One region of the Butyrivibrio fibrisolvens genome, then DNA from elsewhere that is predicted to be linked to it. Evidence: riboswitches for the same ligand, from Rfam matches in the RefSeq annotation. Region 1 holds a riboswitch; the other holds the start of a gene.
The links. Region 1 has a riboswitch for FMN ahead of ribD (bifunctional diaminohydroxyphosphoribosylaminopyrimidine deaminase/5-amino-6-(5-phosphoribosylamino)uracil reductase RibD). Riboswitches for the same ligand answer to the same signal wherever they lie in the genome.
Positions count from the first base shown of each region.

Region 2: another riboswitch for FMN. It lies ahead of I7804_RS14130 (ECF transporter S component); the one in region 1 lies ahead of ribD (bifunctional diaminohydroxyphosphoribosylaminopyrimidine deaminase/5-amino-6-(5-phosphoribosylamino)uracil reductase RibD).

Region 1 covers NZ_CP065800.1:448,705-456,572, reverse strand. The annotation lists gene I7804_RS19045 (hypothetical protein) at 1-132, shown strand, start outside; gene I7804_RS01870 (alanine/glycine:cation symporter family protein) at 369-1,892, opposite strand; gene I7804_RS01865 (ECF transporter S component) at 2,329-2,952, shown strand; FMN riboswitch at 3,032-3,146, shown strand; gene ribD (bifunctional diaminohydroxyphosphoribosylaminopyrimidine deaminase/5-amino-6-(5-phosphoribosylamino)uracil reductase RibD) at 3,532-4,740, shown strand; gene ribE (riboflavin synthase) at 4,746-5,459, shown strand; gene I7804_RS01850 (bifunctional 3,4-dihydroxy-2-butanone-4-phosphate synthase/GTP cyclohydrolase II) at 5,516-6,760, shown strand; gene I7804_RS01845 (hypothetical protein) at 6,750-6,902, shown strand; gene ribE (6,7-dimethyl-8-ribityllumazine synthase) at 6,904-7,374, shown strand; gene I7804_RS01835 (hypothetical protein) at 7,551-7,868, shown strand, end outside.
Region 2 covers NZ_CP065800.1:3,388,595-3,396,462, forward strand. The annotation lists gene I7804_RS14100 (GspE/PulE family protein) at 1-631, opposite strand, end outside; gene I7804_RS14105 (hypothetical protein) at 670-924, opposite strand; gene I7804_RS14110 (hypothetical protein) at 929-1,222, opposite strand; gene I7804_RS14115 (hypothetical protein) at 1,536-1,781, shown strand; gene I7804_RS14120 (ion transporter) at 1,796-2,752, shown strand; gene I7804_RS14125 (DUF6033 family protein) at 2,880-3,728, opposite strand; gene I7804_RS14130 (ECF transporter S component) at 4,077-4,841, opposite strand; FMN riboswitch at 5,093-5,208, opposite strand; gene I7804_RS14135 (D-2-hydroxyacid dehydrogenase) at 5,492-6,430, shown strand; gene I7804_RS14140 (tRNA dihydrouridine synthase) at 6,453-7,601, shown strand; tRNA gene I7804_RS14145 (tRNA-Lys) at 7,785-7,857, opposite strand.

The sequences.
Region 1 (7,868 bases):
AAGACTTCACTGAGCAGACACTTCTTGATGACGTATGGTACGACAGATGGTTCTAATGGCAAGTTCATAGGTCTTGATCATGTTGTAGCTCTTGGAGACAACGGTGAAACAGTAACAGCTTATTATCGCTGATAAAAAGCATTGCAAAAAAGCATTGCAAAAAAGCATTGCAAAAAAGCATTGCAAAAAGCCTTGATAAGTTCAAAACATAGCTTATCAAGGCTTTTTAAATATTTGTCGTTTTATACAACACATTAGGAGAATGTAATGATAAAACTAAAACTCTCTTGATGTGATAATGATTTATAAAATGCAGGCACTGGCAAATCCCAAGGGATGAACACTTTTCTGATTTTGGTTTGCAGCACTTATGCAGTCTCTACCTCATCATTTTCAAGCTTTTCTCTTAATTCCCTTTCGTGAAGTTCCTGAATATCATCAATAGCTGACAGCATTGGCTTTATATTCTGGTGTAGGATATTACGCTGTACATAGTTGCGTGTGATCTTCATAACAGTACCGCTTAAGGAGATGACACCGATAAGGTTAGGTATAGCCATCATACCATTGAAGGTATCAGACAGATCCCATGCAAGTGTCAGATCCATAGTAGCGCCGAATACTATGAACACTACGAAGATTATATGGTAGAACTTAATATTTTTTCTTCCAAAGAGGTATTCAAAAGCCTTGCTTCCATACTGGCTCCAGCCAAGAGTTGTAGAGAAGGCAAAGAGCAGGATCGCAATAGCGATAAATGCATATCCAAACTTACCAAATACAGTAGAGAAGGCTTCTGCTACAAGAGCAGTAGACACCTGATCTGATATAACAGTTCCTGTTTCGAGATCCACAAGGCCGCTTGAAAGAACTGCAAATGCAGTAATAGTACATACGATAATAGTATCTGCAAATACTTCGAAGATTCCCCACATACCCTGAACTACAGGCTCTCTTACGTTAGAACTTGAGTGAACCATAACTGAAGAACCAAGACCTGCTTCGTTAGAGAACACACCTCTTTTCATACCCCACTGAACAGCCATAGCTACGCCGCTGCCTACAATACCGCCGCCTACAGCGCGCATACCAAAGGCACTCTTGATGATGGAAGTAAATACAGCACAGAACTGATCGATGTGCACAAGGCATACGATGATAGCACATATCATATAGATGATAGCCATGAATGGGACGAGCTTCTCTGTAACAGAAGCAATCCTCTTAAGACCACCTACTATAACAAGGGCTGCAATGATCATAAGAAGGATACCAGTGACTATGCTGGGAACACCAAAAGCGGTATTCATATTAACAGCGATAGAATTGATCTGGCCCATGTTGCCTATACCAAAAGAAGCGAATATACAGAATATACTAAAAAGAACAGCAAGTATAGAACCGATATACCTGCATCCTGGCTTTGAACCAAGACCATCGCTAAGGTAGTACATGGCACCGCCGCACCATTCATTGCGTTCATTTCTTCTGCGGTAGTAGATACCAAGGACATTTTCTGAGAAATTGGTCATCATTCCAAAGAAAGCGACGATCCACATCCAGAATATTGCACCGGGACCTCCGGAAACGATGGCAGCAGCAACACCTGCGATATTGCCGGTTCCTATCGTAGCTGCAAGGGCAGTACATAGGCTCTGGAACTGGGATATCTGCGTGTCATTCTTCTTAGTATGCGCAGTTACATGAGAGTCTTTGAATATTCCGCCGATGGTATTGGATATCCAGTGCTTGATATGTGATATCTGGAAAAAGCGGGTAAGGCATGTCATAAGGATTCCGGTTCCTACCAAGAGGATAAGCATTGGAAGTCCCCATACAAAGCCGTTTACAGCGTTGTTGACGTTTTCTACCGTAGATAAAAAATTATTCATAATACTCTCCGTTCCTGTAATCTAGTGTGCTGACTCATTTATATTTGACCAAATATGAATGAGTTGGTGCACTGGCATCGATGTGGCATTAAAAAAGCAATATCCAAGTAATGCATAAACATGCACTTCTTTACTTTACCACATTAAAACAACAAAATAAAGAGAAAAAATGTCCATACATAAAAACATTTGTCTTTGCTGGACGTATTTTTTGTTAAAATTTTACATACCAATCAAACTGGTATTAATTATTTTTGCATAATTGGTAATATCATCAAGATCAGATCAGTGTTATATTATCTGAAACAAAAAGTCTGAGTGAATAATATCTCATCCATCTTTTGACATGCTTCATTATCTATCGTCATATGATGGCTAAGGAAACTTATGACACCTGACCCATATGATATTAATTCGCTTATAAAGGGAGGACATTATGAAAAAGACAGAAAAGAACCAAAGACTATTAAAGCTTGCATATGCAGGTCTTATGGCTGCACTTTGTTATGTAGGATATACAGTATTTCCTGCAATAGATGCGGCGGGAACCAAGATTCATGTAGGTAATGCATTTGTTGTGCTTGGAGCACTGCTTCTTGGCGGCGTATATGGCGGCTTTGCAGGTGCTATTGGACTTTCAATAGCGGATATCCTCGGCGGATTTGCAGCAACAGCTCCCAGAACATTTATCTGTAAGCTGCTTATAGGACTTATCGTAGGCCTTGTTGCACATAAAGTTGCAAGCATATCCCACAATCATGATAAGGCTTATATTGTAAGATGGTCCATAATTGCAGCAGTAGCCGGTCTTGCTTTTAACTGCGTGTTTGAGCCGATCCTTAAATATATCTGGTATACCATTCTCATACCTAATGCAGACAAAGCCCAGTCAGCCATCGGTTCACTTCTTGCAGTTACCAGTACAGTGACTGTTATCAATGCTGTTACCAATTCCATAATAGGAGTGATCATATATCTTGCACTTCGTCCTGTTCTATTTAAGACAGGTCTTCTTGGAGCAGTAGATGGAAACTATTCTGAATCCAAAACAGTTGCATAAAAATGTATTTGACAAGTATATAAAAACTAATCTATACTATGTGGCGTAAGCTTATGCTTACATAAAATTAAATACTAATAATAAACTTCGGGGCTGGGTGCGATTCCCAACCGGCGGTATAGCCCGCGAGCCTTATGGCATGACCTGGTGAGATTCCGGGGCCGACAGTAAAGTCTGGATGAGAGAAGTAGGATTACCTTCGTACTTGTATCTATAGTTATAAGATTATATCAATATTGATGATATAGCTATTATTGTATGTAGCTACTTATTATCGGATTAGTAGTATTATCATAATTACTATTTATTGATATAAATACAGATATAGTATATGAATCTTTAAGATGGTGATGTGTCTCTTTCCGAAGGGGCACATTTTTTATTGGTTCTAAGGGGATAATTCTTATCATATTAGTCGGTATTCTTCTGGGCTTATAATATCTAAGCCATTTACTCATCATCTTATCGGATTCCCATATCCCCGAAGAAAAGGGGGAACAATTGAATCAAAACAACCTAGTATGCACTGCTTCGCAGTATGTTAATTCCTCAATAGAATCTGATCTTGATCCGCAATATATGAGGCGAGCTATCGAACTGGCACTATCAGCCAAGGGACGTACTAATCCCAATCCCATGGTAGGAGCAGTGATAGTCAAGGATGGCAGAGTTATAGGTGAAGGCTATCATCACAGATATGGCGATCTTCATGCTGAAAGGGATGCTATAAGGCATCTTAAGGAAAGCGCTCAGGGTGGGACTATATATGTGACTCTTGAGCCGTGCTGTCATTATGGCAAACAGCCTCCCTGCACACTTGCCATAGTAGAAGCGGGGATAGAGAGAGTAGTTATAGGCTCAAGAGATCCTAACCCTCTTGTAGGTGGTAAGGGCACAGCCTTTCTAAGAGAGCATGGGATAGAAGTAGTAGAAGATTACCTAAAGGATGAGTGCGATGCTATAAACCCTGTTTTCTTCCATTATATTACTGGCAAAGAACCATATGTGGCCTTGAAGTACGCGATGACAGCTGATGGCAGGATCGCTACAGACTTTGGGGATTCCAAATGGATCACAGGAGAAAGTGCCAGGGCATACGTCCATGAGCTTAGGAACTACTACACAGGTATTCTTGTAGGGATAGGTACTGTTCTTACTGATGATCCGATGCTGACCTGCCGGCTTCCGGGAACCAGAAATCCTATAAGGATTGTCATGGATAGTCACTTGAAGATCCCCCTTGACTGCAATCTGGTAAAGACTGTAAATGAGGCGCCATTAATAGTTGCCTGCCTGGACAAGTATCTTCATGATGGGGCCGATGATCTGGAATATTCAGATGCTATTAGAAAAAAGATATCTGCGCTTAAGTCCATGGGAGTTACTGCGCTGGGAGTAGCTTCTAATGGTGAAGTAAGATGTGGTCAGGATGATCTTACGGATGCATCTAAGAATAGGCATGTAGATGAAGGCGAGCATATAAGTGTTGATGACCTTTTGCGTCAGCTTGGCCTGCTCCATATAGACGGGATACTGGTAGAAGGCGGCAAGCATATAAATGCAGCATTCCTTGAAGCCGGCAAAGTCAACAAGATATACACATTTGTTGGTGCGCAGATAGTAGGAGGTATAGGTATATATACACCTGTAGCAGATATCGGGATTACCAAAATGAAAGAGAGTATAAGATTGTCTGATCCAGAGATAAGAGCTTTTGATACAGATGTGCTGATCGAGTATGAAGTAAAACGAAAAAACAATAATGATAATGCCCCAGACAGAAGGTAAAACATATGTTCACAGGAATAATTGAAGAAAAGGGAAAGCTCCTTGCAAAGCATCTGCAAGGCACAAGCTCCTATATCCGAGTAGGAGCTCACATGGTTTTGGAAGGTACTAATATAGGAGACAGCATAGCAGTTAACGGCGTATGCCTTACAGTCACTTCCATGGACGATACATCATTCACGGCAGATGTCATGCCGGAAACCCTTAACAGGACAGGACTTGGAAGCCTTAAAACTATGGAGCATGTCAATCTTGAAAGAGCGATGGCAGCAGACGGTAGGTTTGGCGGTCACATAGTCAGTGGCCATATAGACGGAACGGGCAGGATCGTATCACTTATACGAGATAGCATAGCTATTCGCGTAACTATAGAAGCTTCTGAAGATATCTTAAGCCTGATCATAGAAAAAGGTTCCATCTGTATAGATGGCATCAGCCTTACTGTTACTGATGTTGGTAGTAAGACCTTCAGCGTATCAGTCATCCCACATACAGGATCCCAGACAACTCTTCTTGATAAGAAAAAAGGAGATATCGTCAATCTGGAAAATGATGTTATTGGAAAATATGTCATGAAGCTTCTGGGAATGACAGGCAGCCATGTCAAAGAAAACAGAAGTGATCTAAAAACGGAAGGTTTAACAGGATCTTCTCATAATACAAATACGCTGTCGCATAGCGGTATAACAATGGATTTTCTTGAAGAACACGGATTTTAATATACCACTCTACTAAAGTAACAAGACTGAGTAATGAATAGAAAGAAGGATAGAATATGAACCCAAATTTTGACCAGGCATCTGTAGTTAAGGCTCTTGAAGATCTTAAGAATGGCAAGATCATAGTAGTTGCAGACGATGATGACAGAGAGAATGAAGGAGACCTTATCTGCGCTGCAGAATATGCAACTCCGGAGAATCTCAACTTCATGGCCAGTATCGGTAAGGGCCTTATCTGCATGCCCATGAGCGGCGACATAGCAGCAAAGCTTAATATACCGATGATGGTAACAGACAATACAGACAATCACGAGACAGCATTTACAGTATCCATAGACCATGTAGATACCAGCACAGGAATCTCAGCTTACGATAGATCGCTTACAGCTATGAAGACAGTATCTGATGATGCAAAGCCCGAGGACTTCAGAAGACCTGGACATATGTTCCCTCTTGTGGCCAAAAAGGGCGGAGTCCTCATCCGTAATGGACATACCGAAGCAACCGTAGATCTGATGCGACTTGCAGGTCTTAAGGAGTGCGGCCTTTGTTGCGAGATAATGCAGGAAGATGGTCACATGATGAGAGCAGATGGGCTTAAGAGACTCTCAAATGAGTACGGACTTACTTTTATCACGATCAAAGATATCCAGGACTATATCAGAATCCATGAAAAGCACGTTGTAAGAGAGGCAACAGTCAATCTTCCTACGCAGTATGGCATGTTCAAGGCATACGGCTATGTCAGCGATGTTACAGGTGAGCACCACATCGCACTGGTTAAGGGCGATATAGGAGATGGAGAGGGTGTGCTGTGCAGGGTGCATTCTGAGTGCCTTACAGGTGATGTGTTCGGGTCCCTTAGGTGCGACTGTGGCAAGCAGCTCTCAGCGGCTCTTTCACAGATAGAGAAAGAAGGCAGAGGCATCCTTCTATACATGCGTCAGGAAGGAAGAGGCATAGGCCTTATCAATAAATTAAAAGCCTATGAACTTCAGGAACAGGGCAGAGATACAGTAGAAGCTAATCTGGAACTTGGCTTTGCACCTGACCTTCGCGAGTACTGGGTAGGAGCCCAGATACTAAGAGACCTTGGAGTTAAGTCCCTTAACCTCCTGACCAACAACCCCAGCAAAGTGTATGGCCTTGACGGACTGGGCCTTTCTATAAACAAGCGCATCCCAATAGAGATAGAAGCCCAGCAGTACGATGAGTTCTATATGCTTACTAAGGAAAAGAAAATGGGCCATATCTTCCTAAATGAGAGCACCAAGAAGATACAGCCCAAATATGCAGGATGAGTTCTTAAAACAAAAGCTAATAAAACTTGCAGAACAAAATCCAGAACAAAGAACTAATAATAATTGCAGGCTGAGATCTGAAAAAGTTAATAAAAATAATAACAATAGCATAAAATTAAAAAGTAAAGAAAGAAGGACATGAAATGAGCACAAATTTACTTGAAGGAAAACTTGTAGCAAAAGAAGGAATGAAAGTCGGAATCGTAGCATCCAGATTTAACGAGATCATTGTTAATAAGCTTGTTGGAGGGGCAGTAGATGGTCTTAGAAGACACGGAGTAGATGAAGACAATATCGTGACAGCATGGGTACCGGGAGCTTTTGAGATCCCACTTATCGCACAGAAGATGGCAGCAAGCGGCAAGTATGACGCTGTTATTGCAGTAGGCGCAGTTATAAGAGGATCAACATCTCACTATGATTATGTATGTAATGAAGTATCCAAGGGCGTTGCACAGGTAGGCCTGTCTACAGGTGTTCCGGTACTCTTTGGAGTAGTAACTACAGAGAATATCGAGCAGGCAATAGAAAGAGCCGGATCCAAGGCTGGCAATAAAGGCTACGACTGCGCTCTTTCAGCTATAGAAATGGTAAACCTTATAGACCAGATCTGATCATATCATATTTCATAAATGTATCTCATGAATATATCCCTTCGGCCATTTTGGAACCGGCAGTTTATAACCTATCAGTTTCGGCAAGGCAGAAGGGATTTTTGTGGTTGATTCAGCAATAATAATGTAAAATATGTCGTGAGGTTCAAAAGACATTTTTTTACAGAGGGAATCATATGGGAGAGAACGAACAGAACACTAATATAACAAATGGTCCGGCTGTGCCTGAGTATATTGCCAAGGAGGCTATCAAACAACAGAAAAAATATAATGACAACCACAGTGCTACATGCAAGACTTTATGTACTGCATCTCTTGTGTGCTGGGCACTGGCCAATCTGATACTTATCGTGAGTAATCAGTTCTTTGATCTATTAATAGATGTCATGGCTATGTTCACCGAAGCTGTACCGGGCTTGTTGCTTATATCCGGATATGTCCTTGCTATAGTCGCGATAGTCAGGTATCCCAGAAGTACTTTTGCCAGAGTGCTT
Region 2 (7,868 bases), 1.2 Mb from region 1:
GAAGATTCCTTGCACCGGGCTCTATATGTATATCTGATGCGCGCTGACGCACAGCTGACTCTATCATGGTGGTAACCAGCTGTACTATAGGTGAATTGGTAACTTCCGCAGTCTCCTGATTGATCTCTTCCTGTACATGGGTCCTTTCCTTGGCATACTGCTCTGCTGCATTCTTGAGATCTGTATTGCCATAATACTTATCAAGCGCCAGCATGATGCTCTGGGACGTGCTAAGTACAGGCTCTATAGACAGATTGGTAACGATTCCTATATCATCGATCGCTACTGTGTCCATAGGGTCTGACATGGCAAGGTGCAGGGTATTGGGAGCACCCGGTTTATATTCAAACGGTATAACCTTGTGTTTTCTAAGGATCTGGGGCGGGACCATGTTAAGAATGTCATCCGGAATCTCTATAAGCTGCAGGTTGACAATTCCAAGACCCATCTGATTACTTAAAGCTGTTGCAAGCTGTTCACCCGTAACGAAGCCGTTCTCAACCAGGAGTTCTCCAAGCCTTTTTCCGCTGCTTTTCTGAAGAGCAAGGGCTTCATCCAGTTTTTCCTGAGTTATGAAATTCTCATTTAAGAGACATTCTCCGATCCTGATACGCTTTCTGATGAAAGCCATGAGTTATCCTCCATAGCGCATTACGACTGAATCTACGCTTAAATCTTATTAAGGTCTTTCTTTCGACTAATGCAAAAAACTCTAATATCTATATCGGCATCACTTCCTAAAATCTTGAACATATCCAAGGTAAAAATAAAAAAGAAGAGCATTCCGCGAAATGCTCTTACTTCTCTCTTGTTACCTATATTCTCATTGGTCTTATTGAACAAGATGACCATATTGACAATAGATAAAATAAGCAGCAGCAATATAAATGGCCGCAGCTGCACCTCTATAGGAATATCTACCATGATCTTACCAACCTATTGTAATATTCTGGGGTTCACTATTATGAATCTCACCTTTTCGGCACCTGAATATAACACCATTTTTCAGATAGATAAGCTGATGCTCATTCATAGCCTTGGCAAGTTCATCAACCAGCTGTTCATATCTGGTCTCAGTCATAGGCACGATGTAATCGTGGTTCTCATGCTCTGTTGATATCACAGCGGTCTTATAACGATTATCATACCTTATCCCGCGAAATTCACAGATCTCTGTTGTAGTCTTTTCGGAATTGTCCTGACATGACATGCAGATAAACATACGCCCTCCTGCCACTTATGGCTATACATGGATCAACCGGGTATCTGATAACTCCCCAGTTTCACAAAAAGGTGGTAGCTTCAGTTGATAATTTATACAGATAATATCGGTCAATTAGTCATAAAACTAATTATCATCTTTAATTATATCGCTTTTATGTACATTTGAAAACTCAGTACCGGTCAAACAATCTGATATTATCGCATATCATAGTTGTCCAAAAGATGCTAAACTATAGTATATACAGTCAAGAGAAAATTTTTCATATACTTTTTTCTATATAAAACTAAAACTTCCAGACACGAGGTTTGATGTGAAAAAAACAGATTCCAAACACGAAAGTATGATAAGAAAGCGAAATATAAGAAACAGGGTCTTCAAGATGGTATCGGTTGGTGTTGTCGATGAGCCGGTCAATCAGATGTATGACATATTAAGCATATCTGCTCTATTACTTAATCTTGGGGCTTCGGTCATGGCGACTTTTGACAATCTGCAGGCTCAATATGGAGACATATTCCATATTATTGAAGTTGTCACTGTAGCTTTTTTGCAATAGATTGTATATTAAGAATATATACTGCCAAGTGCCATTTTCCCAAAGAAACTGAAGCGGGTGCTATAAAAAAATATATCTTTTCACTGGACGGAATAATTGATATCCTATCATTCCTTCCTTACTATCTGCCCTTCATGTTTCCAAACGGCGCTGTTGCCTTCAAGATGTTCAGAGTTGCCAGGATCTTGAGGCTCTTCAGGATCAATGCATATTATGATTCTCTGAATGTTATCACAGATGTTATAAAGAGTAAAAGTCAGCAGCTTATGTCTTCTGTATTTATAATCCTGGTACTAATGCTGGGTTCAAGTCTTTGCATGTATTCACTGGAGCATGACGCACAGCCGGAAGTATTCTCCAACGCTTTCTCCGGTGTATGGTGGTCTATGTCCACACTTCTGACTGTAGGATATGGTGATATATATCCTGTGACTACACTTGGTAAGTTCTTTGGTATCATCATTGCTTTTCTTGGGGTAGGAATTGTAGCTATCCCAACAGGTATCATAAGCGCCGGATTCGTCGAGCAGTATACTCATCTATCCACAGTAGGAGATTCTACTGATACTGAGCTCAACTTCATTCAGGTCAAGATCACCGAAAACGATGACTGGGCCGGCAAATATATTAAAGACCTGCATCTTCCTGACAACATCATAATCGCTGCTCTTCAAAGAAATAACAAAACTTCCATCCCCAAAGGCAATACCCTTATTCATGAAGGAGACCAGCTCGTTCTGGGATCTGAACCGCTTCAGAAGGACAAGTTCATCAATTTCAAAGAGATGAAACTTGAATACGGGCACTCCTGGATAGGCCTAAGGATTGATGAGCTTGATATCTCCAGAACTACTTTTATCGTGATGATAAGACGTGGTAATAGGCCCCTCGTACCAAGAGGCAATCTGGTGCTTATGGAGGGCGATGTCTTATTCCTATATAGCGTAACAAAAGCAGGGATTGATCTGTAGAGGCAATCCCTGCTTTTGCAAAACTAAAACCACCCACTTGAACGGACCGGCATCTCCAAAGTCTTTGCAGGGGCAGGTCCGTCCAAGTTGGGTAGTATTAGTTAAAAATCAAAATACTGGCGGTAGTCTATATGTTAAAATCAAAGTGCTGTCCTACCATCATTTCTTCCTGTGTTCTGACGCTGTCGCTTCTAAAGAGCATAGCCTGATCTGCTATCTTTTTTAGGAGTTCATCAGCGGTATTTGCTGTAATTGTTACATACTCATCTTCATCAGGAATTCTATCTTTGTCCCTTGTTTTGTTAGTATTATCTGCAACTTTTTCATCCTTATCGCTAATATGTTTATTGCTGATATCCCTGTCTTTATCCTTCTTATGGGCTTTCTTTTCTTCCAGTTTCCTGGCTGCCTTTTCTTCCGCCTTCTTCTTGGCTGCTTTTTTCTCAATGCGGGCTTTCTGAGCCTTTGAAGAGTTCTTTAATGTTGCAAAAAGTGTAGCTGTGCCGTCATCATTAATCTTCATGCCGTATCCTTGAACATCTGCTCCTGTAGATGCAAGACCGCTACTAAGGGCTTTGATCTGAGCTTCTGCACCTTTGATAGTTGCTTCTATCTTGCTTGCATACTTCTCATCATTAGCCATTCTCTCGATTTTCTCATCATCGATAAGAACTACTGTCTTATTGGCCTTGCCATATGCAGCAGCATTGGCCTCGACCTGTTCTTTCATATCCTTGGATACCAGGACGAAGTCCATGCCGGGAAATTTGGCTTTAAACTTCTCATAGAACTTTGCAGCCTTTTCACTTAACTGAACATCACCTACTGTCCTGCCTGTAACCTTTGGTGTATTCTTGTTTTCAGCTGCTTTGGTTTTATCTGACTGCTCTTCTTTTTTGACGGATTTATTGTATGACGAAGTGTCATACATAGACTGTGCCGCGCTTATACGCGCGATATCATTTGATAATGCCATAACAGACTCCTTTCCTAAGAGATATACGCTTCTATCACTGATCATATCCGGTGAAGCAATCTCTATATACGCATCCTTGCAACTACTACTTTTACCAGTGTGCCGGATCATTCACATTTAATTAAATACAAAAGAATCCGTACACTAAATCGACGACACTATCTCAATTTGTATATCGGAATTATCTAAGACTTTATTTATAGCTTCCTGCTTAGTAGGTGCAATATCCGGGGGCATTTGTACACTGCCTTTTTCTCTTTAACTAAAAATATAAGCAGTGACATTATAAACTGCCACTGCCTACTATACAGATGATCTATCAAATTCAGATCATAAGCTCCAAAAAAATTATTCTGCATATGTTTTCTTTCTTGAAGCCGGTACAAATGTAACATTCTTAAGGATTACGCTGATCCTCTTATATACAAATACTGTAATAATAGAATCAATACCGCCCTTGATAAGATTGAGAGGAACTACACAGTACAATACAAGTGTCCAGATACTTGTAACGTTATTATTAGCTTCAGCACCCATTCCTACAAATGCATCTATAGGCATTCCGTACAGTGCGCTATACGCAGGGAGCAGGTAGAATGCGTTCATAAGGCTTCCTACAATAGTGATAACAAGTGTTCCGATAATACAGGATATAAGCGCCATAGTGCGGGTCTTTTTGAAAGTATAGATAATAGATGCCGGAAGTATGAAGCAGCATCCTATAACAAAATTGGCAAGTTCTCCTACAAATGCTGTAGAAGTTCCTCTAATAACAAGCTCTAAGAGAATCTTCACAAACTCGATCATAACGCCTGCCATCGGCCCAAATGAAAATGCACCGATAAGAGCAGGAAGATCAGAAAGATCCAGCTTATAGAAAGATGGTGCAAAAGGAAGCGCAATCTCGAACATCATAAGAACAACAGATATAGCTGCAAATGTTCCTATAACTACTACCTTTCTGGTGCTGAGCATGGGCTCTTTAATTCCGTTGATCTTCTGTGCCAGCTTCTCACATACGATAGCGATTGCAAAGGCCGCTGCGATGATGATCGCAAAACCTATCAAATACTCTACATTTTCTGCAATACTAGCAAATAATCCATTGGTCATTTCTTTATCCCTCCTATGTCTGTACACATGTGTTATTTTCGGGAATTATTGGTTTTACGCCTGCGTTGTGAATTTAGGAATCCGGATGAATGCGTATCCTTAGAAGCGTGATTTTTGTGGGCATTTTCATCTTTTGCCAGCATAAATTCACAGTTTGGGACATATCGGACTTTTGTGTTACATACAAAAAAAGCTCCGGCATATATCCGGGGCTAACAATTCATCCATAATCCTACAGATCATAAGATCTGCATATCCTTCTTCCATCCAGACTTTACTGTCGGTACCGGAATCACACCGGTTCATGCTATCAAAGCTCGCGGACTATACCGCCGGTAGGGAATCTCACCCAACCCCGAAGTTTTATTTTGTTTTCAAATGCTATGTTAATACGCAATGTAATATGAGTCAATAGGTCAAATAAATTTTTTGCAACTTATTTTTGTTCAAACTTAGCACTTGCCAAACATACGCCACCATTTGGGGTAAGGCGAATTTTCAGTTTTTACTTATACAACTGCTCCACAGGTATTTTCATCTTGAAATAGGTCTTAGGGCGATATATTATGATGAATGACATAGGTCTATTTCAAAATCTAAAAATAATATTGATAAGTAAATATATCAATCTAAGAATATGGAGGCCACTTATGAAAATCGTATTTCTTGACCGCAAAACAATAGGTGAAGATATTGATCTAACCCCTTTTAACAGATTTGGAGAAGTTGTGATACATGACTTCTCAAAGCCGGAGGAAGTTCCTGCAAGGGTCGAGGATGCAGATATTATCATCCTTAACAAAGTCCCGATCAATGAAAAGACAATCGGAACTGCCAAGAATCTAAAGCTTGTATGTGTCACAGCAACAGGTGTCAATAATCTCGATCTTGACTATCTTGCATCAAAAGGCATTGAATGGCGCAATGTTGCAGGATATTCTACTCAGACAGTTACACAGCACACCTTTGCTCTTTTGTTCTATCTTTTTGAAAACCTTGCATACTATGACAACTATGTTAAGACAGACGGATATACCAAAGATTTTATGTTCACACATTTTGAAAAAAGATTTGGAGAGCTCTGCGGTAAGACATATGGTATAATCGGTCTTGGTGCTATCGGAAGACAGGTTGCAAGCGTTGCCAAGGCTTTTGGATGCAATGTAATCTACTATTCAACCTCTGGTAAAAATCATGACTCAGAATATAAGGAAGTTTCTTTTGACGAATTATTAGAAACATCCGATATTATATCTATTCATGCACCGCTTAATGACGCAACCGCCAACCTGATTAATAAGGACGCCCTTTCCAAGATGAAGAAATCTGCAATTCTCTTAAACCTTGGACGTGGTCCTATTGTTAACGAGAAGGATCTTGCTGATGCTCTTGAAAACGGAACTATCCGTGCTGCGGGTCTTGACGTACTCTCTGTTGAACCAATCGAAGAGTCCAATCCTCTTCTTAAGATCAAGGACAGCACTAAGCTTCTTATAACACCTCATATTGCATGGGCTAGTGTAGAAGCAAGAACAAGACTCATGAAGATCATTGAGGATCACATCGACAAGTTCCTTGCCGGTAAATAAGTTATTTTTAGGATTTATATAGATGAACATATATTATGCGCCCATGGAGGGCATCACAACATATCTGTACAGACAGCTTCACAATAAGTATTTTGGAGGGGTGGATACATATTTCACCCCTTTTATTAGTGTATTTCCCGATCACTATATCAAAAAGCGTGATGAGAGGGAGATAGATCCTGCCAACAACGAAGGGATGAGGGTCGTACCTCAGGTTCTGGCCAACAGTTCCAAAGAGCTCATATGGATCTTCAAAAAGCTCACCTCCATGGGCTATGATGAAATCAATCTCAATCTTGGATGTCCATCCGGCACAGTTACAGCTAAGGGTAGAGGTTCAGGATTTTTAAAAGAGCCTGATAAGCTAGGTACCTTCTTTGACGAAGTATTCGATTCTCTAGGCGATGATGCACGAAAACTATCAGTTAAGACCAGGATCGGGTATCTTGACGCATCTGAGATGGAGCATCTGTCCAAGATATATGCCAGATACCCTATCAAGGAGCTGACTATACACCCACGTATCAGGAAACAGTTCTATAAAGGTGTTCCTGATATGGAAGTATTTGAAAAGGCTCTTATGATGAGCTCTTGCCCTGTATGCTACAACGGCAATGTATTTACTCTGGATGACTACAATAATATCAATGATAGATATGGATATAAGGAAGGCTCAGATCTTCATGATGTAAGTGGTGGGCTAAAGGAAGGTTCTGGTCTTCATGATATAGGTGATATGACCAAAGATACCTTAGATATTCATGATATAAATGGTGATCTATCAAAAGATATCACTCTGCATTATCATATGAATACAGCCGGTTCTGCAGATAATAAAATATCTTCCGTTATGCTCGGAAGAGGCATCGTAGCTGATCCTTCTCTTGCTCGCCAGATCAAAGGCGGAAGTCACATGGACAAGGCTGAGTTCAAAGAGTTCAGACGCGCTATGGAAGCTATGTACAAAGAGAATCTTAAAGACGGCAATAATGTCTTCAACAAGATGAAAGAGATGTGGTTCTACATGTCACAGTCTTTCGAAGGTTCAGAAGGCTACATAAAGAATATACTAAAATCAAAATCATATGCAGAGTACCTGGCAGCAGCCAACACGCTGGAAGGTAACTGTGATATTAAAAGCGGACCAAATGCATCCCCGGTATCCTTCTAAGGACCGGGGATTTTTCATTTGGGATTTTTTAAATTGACCTAATAATATGATGTAGGTGTCAAAAGTTCCTATTGACGCCATATGACTACCGGATTGTTCCGTTTCTCAGAAGCTCAGACAATCCTCAAACATGAAAAAAAAAGTACCACCCCATGAGCTATACTCATGAAACAGTACTCGGCGTGCGCTGCCAGGGTCTCGAACCCTGGACAACCTGATTAAGAGTCAGGTGCTCTACCAACTGAGCTAGCAGCGCATCTTTATTAT